Desulforamulus hydrothermalis Lam5 = DSM 18033: one gene and its partner. The main gene of each other region encodes a partner of the protein of the gene in region 2 in a complex. Links are inferred from orthologs where the notes say so. Each region holds a gene or a part of one and is shown on either strand. Other genes may lie near its edges.

Region 1 (2,799 bases), on a different replicon or contig from region 2:
AACAAAAACCGGTATCAATAACCGGTCAGTCAACACTGTTCATCAATTGATTGGCATAACATTCCGTGCAAATGTGCTCTTTTTTATACACACAAATGAGATGGCGGAAACAGATCCACTGTTTACAGATACTGCATTGCTCACTGCAAGAGGGGCATATCTCATGACCGCAAACGGCACATTCCAGGGGCTTGGGTATTGTCTTTTGACAAATATAACAGACATTTGACATCTTTCGCAATCCTCCGTTAAAATTATATTAACACAATTTTCAGTGTTTTTTCAATTATATAATTAATCTTGATAAAAAAATAATTGTTATATTAAGAAGTGTAAGTAATTGTTTGTAAAAGTTTTGCAAACCCATAACATTATGGTATAATTGTAGTAATTAGAGTAGCCAGGGTTATGCCCTGGTATTTTAATTATTGAGCATACTGGAAAAAATTGCCCTTTTTGGCTGGAAATGATTCTAACTTAAGCAGGAGTTAGATAACCCTTCGTAGAACTAAAAGCAGTATCCTTAACTGTAATTGGTTATACTACAAGGCCTATAAATAGCATCAGCCAGGGGAGGGTGTAATTTTATATAAAAACTCAAACGAATACTCTAACAAAACATGTAACTAAGGAGGAACATTGTTAATGAAAGCTACAGCAGAAAGGATAGAAAAAAACACCGTCCTTTTGGAAGTTGAAGTAGAAACCGAAAAAGTGGAGCAGGCCATGCAGCAGGCCTACCGTAATATTGTAAAAAAGGTGAACATCCCTGGCTTCCGCAAGGGTAAAGCCCCCAGGGCCCTGGTGGAGCGTTTTGTAGGCAAAGAGACCCTGTTTGGTGAAGCTGCTGAAATCATCGTTCCTGAGGCATACATGCAAGCCCTGGAAGAAACCAAAACCGAACCTATCGACCGGCCCAAAATTGACATTGTACAGGGAGAACCGGGTAAACCCCTTATTTTCAAAGCTACCGTAGAGGTTAAACCGGAGGTAACCCTTGGCGAATATAAAGGCATCGAAGTAAAGCGCCCGTCCACTGAGGTTTCCGATGAAGATGTTCAGGCAGAACTGGCACGCCTGCAAAATCGTTATGCCAAACTGGTTACCGTTGAAGAAGGCGAAGTGCAAAAAGACGACATAACCATTATTGATTTTGCCGGTTATGTTGACGGGGAAGCCTTCCCTGGCGGCACAGCGGAAAATTATTCCCTGACCATTGGTTCCGGAGCCTTCATCCCCGGCTTTGAAGACCAGCTTATCGGTGCCAAAGTTGGCGAAGAAAAAGAAGTTAACGTGACTTTCCCGCAAGAGTACCATGCTGAAGACCTGGCCGGCAAACCTGCTACCTTCAAAGTAACTGTTAAGGAAATTAAACGTAAGGAATTAGCGCCCCTGGATGACGAATTTGCCAAAGACGTCAGCGAATTTGATACCCTGGAAGAATTAAAGTCAGATATTCGGAATAAATTAAAGGAAGCTGCCGAGGCCAGGGCTAAATCAGCCGTAGAAAACGGCGTGGTGGAAGCTGTGGCAGCCAATGCCAGCGTGGAAATTCCCGCCGCCATGATAGAACAAAAAGTTGACGAAATGCTTAACAGCGTTGGTCAGCGACTGGCCCAGCAGGGCATCAACCTGGATCAGTATTTCCAGTTCACCAATACCAGCCTTGCTGACATGCGGCAGCGCATGAAGCCGGATGCTGAAAAAACCGTGAAAAACGAGCTGGTTCTGGATGCGGTTGCCCGGGCGGAAAACATTCAGGTTTCCGAAGAGGAAATTAACCAGGAGATCCGGAAGATTGCCGATTATGTTAAACAGGATGCGGAAATTGTACGCAAAACCCTGGAATTACAAGGTGAGCTGGGGCATATATCTCAAGATATAGCCCGCCGCAAAGCGGTTTCCTTCCTGGTGGAAAATGCCAGCATTGTTGAAGACACCGTCCAGGCATAAATTGCATAGATTGGAAAGAGTAAGCCCAAAATAGCCGTTTCATCAAAGATCTCTATAGATCAAGGAGGCGAGGGATTTGTCAGGCTTAGTACCAATTGTTGTAGAACAAACCAACCGGGGCGAGCGGGCCTACGATATTTATTCCAGACTGTTAAAGGATCGCATTATTTTTATCGGCGGCCCAATTGATGACCATGTGGCAGACTTGGTCATTGCCCAATTCCTGTTCCTGGAGGCGGAGGATCCGGAAAAGGATATTCATCTTTACATTAATTCACCGGGTGGTGTTGTAACGGCAGGTTTAGCCATTTACGACACTATGCAGTATATTAAACCTCCTGTATCCACCATCTGCCTGGGGCAGGCTTCCAGTATGGGTTCTTTCCTGCTGGCGGCCGGCACCAAGGGTAAGCGTTATGCTCTGCCCATGGCAAGAATTATGATTCACCAACCCCTAGGCGGTGTACAGGGGCAGGCTACCGATATAGATATTCATGCCAAAGAAATTTTGCGGATGAAAGATCTGTTAAACGAAAAATTGGCTTATCATACCGGACAGCCTTTGGAAAAGGTGGCCAGAGATACCGAGCGTGACTTCTTTATGTCTGCTGAAGAGGCTAAACAGTATGGAATCATCGATGAGGTGATGCCGTATAGGAAGTAAAGATAAAAGAGGTGGAAATATGTTTAACGAGAAAGGCCAGCTTAAATGCTCCTTCTGCGGCAAACTGCAGGACCAGGTCAAGAAGCTTGTGGCCGGGCCCGGAGTATATATCTGCGATGAATGCATTGAATTATGCAACGAAATCATCGAAGAAGAGTTAAGCGACGATCTCGGCCTGGACA
Region 2 (5,239 bases):
CGGCAGCCTCCTTCCAGGAAACCACCCGGGTGCTGACCGAAGCGGCCATTAAAGGCAAGACAGACCCGCTGTTGGGCCTGAAGGAGAACGTTATTATCGGCAAACTGGTACCTGCCGGCACAGGCATGTCGCGCTACCGCAACATAGAAGTGACCACCGGACAGCAGCAGGAACAGGAAGAAGATTTTGATCTGCTGCTGGCAGCCGGAGAACGCAACCGGGACTACCGGGTGCTGCCGGACGAAAAACTGGATGATTTCGACCTGTCTTTAGAAAAATAACCCTGCCGGAACTAAAAATACAAATTATTGACACGCGTTATAGTAAATGATATTATATGTAAGTGTTTGATTGCAGGAGGGTGGATCACCATGTCTTTGGAGCCTTTAAAGTCAGCACGCAAGAAAACTGTGGGGGCAAAACAGACATTAAAGGCTGTGGAAAAACTTCAAGCCAAGCAGGTGTACTGGGCGGCCGATGCCGAAGCCAGGGTGGTGGATCCTATCCTGCGGATTTGTTCCACAAAAAACATACCCACTGTTAAAGTGGACAGCATGAAAGATTTGGGCAGAGCCTGCGGCATTGACGTAGGCTGTGCCATTGCCTCTATTACTGAGTTTTAACTCGAAGTTCGAGGTTCGAAGTTCGAAGTTCGGTCTAAAGAACCATTCGTTAGCATCGAACCTCGAACCTCGAGTCTCGAACCTCGACCAAGCAGAACTTCGAGAGGAGGTGTAGAGAGAGATGCCTACCATTAACCAGCTGATTCGCAAGGGCCGTGAGGAGGTTGTGTACAAATCCACAGCCCCTGCGCTGAAGGAATGCCCCCAAAAGCGCGGCGTTTGCACCAGGGTTTACACCACAACCCCGAAAAAGCCCAACTCTGCCCTGCGCAAGGTGGCCCGTGTTCGTTTAACCAACGGCATTGAGGTTACAGCATACATTCCGGGCATTGGCCACAACCTCCAAGAACACTCGGTAGTGCTTGTGCGTGGCGGTCGTGTTAAGGACCTGCCTGGCGTGCGTTATCACATCGTACGCGGTGCGCTGGATTCCGCCGGTGTGCAAAACCGCAACCGCGGCCGTTCCAAGTATGGGGCCAAGCGTCCGAAAAAATAAAGTTAAAATATAATTTTTACTTTCAAATATAAAAGAGATTACTGGGTAAAGGGGGGAGAAATGATGCCAAGAAGAGGTGGAATCCCCAAGCGGGAAGTGCTTCCCGATCCTGTGTATGGCAGCAAAGTGGTTACCAAGCTTATTAACCAGGTTATGCTGGAAGGTAAGCGTGGTCTGGCAGAAAGAATTGTTTACGAAGCATTTGAAATAATCCGGGAAAAAACCGGCAAAAACCCTTTGGAAGTTTTTGATGCAGCCATGAAAAACGCGATGCCTGTCCTGGAAGTAAAAGCACGGCGTGTCGGTGGTGCCAACTACCAGGTGCCTGTTGAGGTTCGGGCAGAGCGTCGTCAAACCCTGGGTATTCGCTGGCTGGTAATGTTTACCCGCAAGCGTGCCGGCAAGTCGATGGCTGAGAAACTGGCTGCAGAAATTATGGATGCAGCAAATAACGTCGGAGCAACCGTTAAGAAGCGCGAAGATACACATAAAATGGCAGAAGCCAACAAAGCGTTTGCTCATTACAGGTGGTAAGGGAGGATCATTATGGCCCGACAGTTTCCTTTGGAAAGAACCCGCAACATTGGTATAATGGCCCATATTGATGCCGGAAAAACCACTACCACAGAGCGTATTTTGTTCTACACCGGGAAAGTTCATAAGATTGGTGAAGTACACGATGGCGCAGCCACCATGGACTGGATGGTACAGGAGCAGGAGAGGGGCATTACCATTACATCTGCTGCTACCACTGCCCAGTGGAAAAATCACCGTATCAACATTATAGACACACCCGGGCACGTGGATTTTACAGTTGAGGTAGAACGTTCGCTACGGGTGTTAGATGGTGCGGTGGCTGTGTTTTGTTCGGTCGGGGGGGTAGAACCCCAATCTGAAACTGTTTGGCGGCAGGCCGATAAATATGGCGTGCCCAGAATTGCTTACATCAACAAAATGGACCGCGTGGGCGCTGATTTCTTTAACGGCGTAAACATGATTAAAGACCGACTGGGTGCCAATCCGGTACCGATTCAATTGCCCATTGGCAGCGAAGATCAGTTCCGCGGCATTGTGGATTTGGTAACCAACAAAGCAATTATTTATGTCGATGATCTCGGCACCAAGAGCGAAGAAACCGAAATCCCGGCCGATATGGCGGAGCTGGTGGCTGAATACCGGGAAAAGCTGCTGGAAGCGGTGGCGGAGTTTGACGAAGAACTGATGGTGAAGTACCTGGAAGGCGAAGAGTTAAGTGAAGAAGAAATTAAACTGGCAATTCGCAAAGCCACCCTGGCGGTTAAAATTACCCCGGTACTGTGCGGTTCTTCGTTCAAAAACAAAGGTGTGCAGCCCTTATTGGACGCCATTGTGGATTACCTGCCGGCCCCCACTGATGTGCCGGCCATTCAAGGCATTAATCCCGATACCGGCGCTGCCGATCAACGGATTTCCAGCGACAGCGAGCCCTTTGCTGCGTTGGCCTTTAAGATCATGTCAGACCCCTATGTAGGCAAGTTGACCTACTTCCGGGTGTACTCAGGCGTATTAAACGCCGGGTCCTATGTGTACAACACCACAAAGGGTAAGAAAGAACGAATCGGCCGTATTCTCCAAATGCATGCCAACCACCGGGAAGAAATTCCTCAGGTGTTTGCCGGAGATATTGCCGCTGCTGTAGGACTGAAGGACACCACCACCGGTGACACACTCTGTGACGAAAAGCATCCCATTATTCTTGAATCCATGGAATTCCCTGATCCGGTTATTTCCGTGGCCATTGAACCAAAAACCAAAGCTGACCAGGACAAAATGGGTGTTGCCTTAACCAAACTGTCCGAAGAGGATCCTACCTTCAGGGTAAGCACCAATGAAGAAACCGGTCAGACAATCATCTCCGGCATGGGCGAGTTGCACCTGGAAATTATCGTGGATCGACTGATGCGCGAATTTAAGGTGCAGGCCAATGTGGGAAGGCCCCAAGTGGCTTATAAAGAAACCATTCGTAAAGCCGTTAAGGCAGAAGGTAAGTTTGTGCGTCAGTCCGGCGGTAAAGGCCAGTACGGTCATGTGTGGATCGAACTGGAGCCGATGGAGCCGGGTGGCCCGGGCTACGAGTTTGTTAATAAAATTGTCGGCGGCGTAGTACCCAAAGAGTACATTCCTGCCGTAGATGCCGGTATCAAAGAAGCTATGGAAAACGGTATTTTGGCCGGCTACCCCATGGTTGATATCCGGGCTACCATCTATGACGGGTCTTACCACGAGGTGGACTCCTCGGAAATGGCCTTTAAGATTGCCGGCTCGATGGCCTTTAAAAACGGAGCCGAAAAAGCTAACCCGGTATTGCTGGAACCCATCTTTAAAGTTGAAGTGGTGGTTCCGGAAGAGTACATGGGAGATGTTATCGGCGATTTGAACAGCCGCCGCGGCCGTATTGAAGAAATGGGTCAGCGGGGTAACGCACGGGTTGTCACCGCTTACGTCCCCCTGGCAGAAATGTTTGGCTATGCCACGGACCTGCGCTCCAAAACCCAGGGTCGTGGCACCTACACCATGCAGCACGACCACTATGAAGAAGTTCCCAAAAATATTGCCGAAGGCATTATCGCTAAGCGAAAAGGATAAGCAGAAAGATTCTTTCGCGTGTGAGCAAGGAGGAAAGTAATAACCATGGCTAAGGCTAAATTTGAACGTACCAAACCCCACGTAAACATTGGTACCATCGGTCACGTTGACCACGGCAAAACCACCCTTACCGCCGCCATTACCGTAGTTCTGTCTACCACCGGCGGCGCCCAAGTTAAGCGTTACGACGAAATTGACAACGCTCCCGAAGAGCGTGAACGCGGTATTACCATTAACACCGCCCACGTAGAATACGAAACCGGCAATCGTCACTATGCTCACGTTGACTGCCCGGGTCACGCTGACTATGTTAAAAACATGATTACCGGTGCGGCCCAGATGGACGGCGCCATCCTGGTTGTATCCGCCGCTGACGGTCCGATGCCGCAAACCCGTGAGCACATCCTGCTGTCCCGTCAGGTAGGCGTACCCTACATTGTGGTATTCCTGAACAAAGCTGACATGGTAGACGATCCCGAACTGCTTGAGCTGGTGGACATGGAAGTGCGCGAACTGCTGAACTCCTATGAATTCCCCGGCGACGACACTCCCATTATTGCCGGTTCCGGCCTGAAAGCCCTGGAGTGCGGCTGCGGCAAGCGTGAGTGCGAATGGTGCGGCAAGATCTGGGAGCTGATGGATGCAGTAGACTCCTACATTCCCACCCCTGAGCGGGATGTTGATAAGCCCTTCCTGATGCCGGTAGAAGACGTGTTCTCCATTACCGGCCGTGGTACTGTGGCTACCGGTCGTGTTGAGCGCGGCCAAGTAAAAGTACAGGATGAAGTGGAAATCGTCGGTCTTAACGACAAGCCCCGCAAGACCGTAGTAACCGGCGTAGAAATGTTCCGCAAGCTGTTAGACTTTGCGCAAGCCGGTGACAACATCGGTTGCCTGCTGCGCGGTGTTGACCGTAAAGAAATCGAGCGTGGCCAAGTGCTGGCAAAACCCGGCAGCATTAAGCCCCACACCAAGTACGAAGCAGAGGTATACGTCCTGACCAAAGAAGAGGGCGGCCGTCACACCCCCTTCTTTAACGGCTACCGTCCTCAGTTCTACTTCCGTACCACCGACGTAACCGGTGTGGTACAACTGCCGGAAGGCGTAGAAATGGTCATGCCCGGGGACAACATCAAGATGAAGGTGGACCTGATCACCCCCATCGCTATTGAGGAAGGCCTGCGCTTTGCTATCCGTGAAGGCGGCCGTACTGTAGGCGCCGGCGTAGTAACCGCCATCCGCGAGTAATTTTAGCCGGTCGTGGAACCGGCCCGGCGGGCGGCCAGTCCGCAGGAAACGCCGGGCTTCCGGTCGACTAGCGATGAAGTGGAAGGTTGCTCGCCTTGTGAGGTAATTTTCACGGAGCAGTCCGCAAATCGGACGAAGGGAGAAAGAAAGTATGAAAAGCCAAAAAATAAGAATCAGGCTGAAAGCCTTTGATCATCAAATGCTTGACCAGTCCGCCGGCAAAATTGTTGAAACGGCCAAGCGGACC

Evidence for each region. The genes of interacting proteins can lie anywhere in the genome.
Region 1: the proteins of rpsG (region 2) and tig are in contact, whole or in part, in a crystal structure (PDB 3GTY), measured with the Thermotoga maritima proteins. The link is inferred for Desulforamulus hydrothermalis Lam5 = DSM 18033 from one-to-one orthologs. Residues at the interface, in WP_004081843.1 of Thermotoga maritima: Lys34, Lys52, Lys55, Glu59, Arg62, Gln63, Glu66, Asn67, Lys69, Val71, Arg95, Ala109, Lys110, Lys111, Gly112, Arg113, Pro114, Glu117, Glu121, Ile124, Ala125, Tyr127, Asn128, Asn129, Thr130, Gly131, Lys135, Asp139, Arg142, Met143; in WP_004081061.1 of Thermotoga maritima: Glu122, Val124, Val129, Leu130, Tyr133, Glu188, Gly259, Ile262, Tyr263, Glu266, Ser270, Glu273, Gln274, Glu277, Arg308, Gln311, Ile312, Ser315, Tyr316, Glu325, Arg329, Arg336, Leu363, Phe366, Trp367, Arg373, Leu377, Arg381, Leu384, Glu387.

Annotation. Positions count from the first base shown.
Region 1 is NZ_CAOS01000004.1:24,441-27,239, forward strand. It holds tig (trigger factor), read left to right. Parts: upstream 1-645; coding sequence 646-1,953; downstream 1,954-2,799. Other genes in the region: clpP (ATP-dependent Clp endopeptidase proteolytic subunit ClpP), read left to right, coding at 2,030-2,617; clpX (ATP-dependent Clp protease ATP-binding subunit ClpX), read left to right, coding at 2,637-2,799. UniProt on the Bacillus subtilis protein: Involved in protein export. Acts as a chaperone by maintaining the newly synthesized protein in an open conformation. Functions as a peptidyl-prolyl cis-trans isomerase.
Region 2 is NZ_CAOS01000007.1:39,770-45,008, forward strand. What follows is about bases 1-2,917. They hold rpsG (30S ribosomal protein S7), read left to right. Parts: upstream 1-1,182; coding sequence 1,183-1,653; downstream 1,654-2,917. Other genes in these bases: rpoC (DNA-directed RNA polymerase subunit beta'), read left to right, coding at 1-281; DESHY_RS04785 (ribosomal L7Ae/L30e/S12e/Gadd45 family protein), read left to right, coding at 372-623; rpsL (30S ribosomal protein S12), read left to right, coding at 745-1,119; fusA (elongation factor G), read left to right, coding at 1,666-2,917. Also shown: more of fusA, read left to right, coding at 2,918-3,744; tuf (elongation factor Tu), read left to right, coding at 3,790-4,992; rpsJ (30S ribosomal protein S10), read left to right, coding at 5,144-5,239.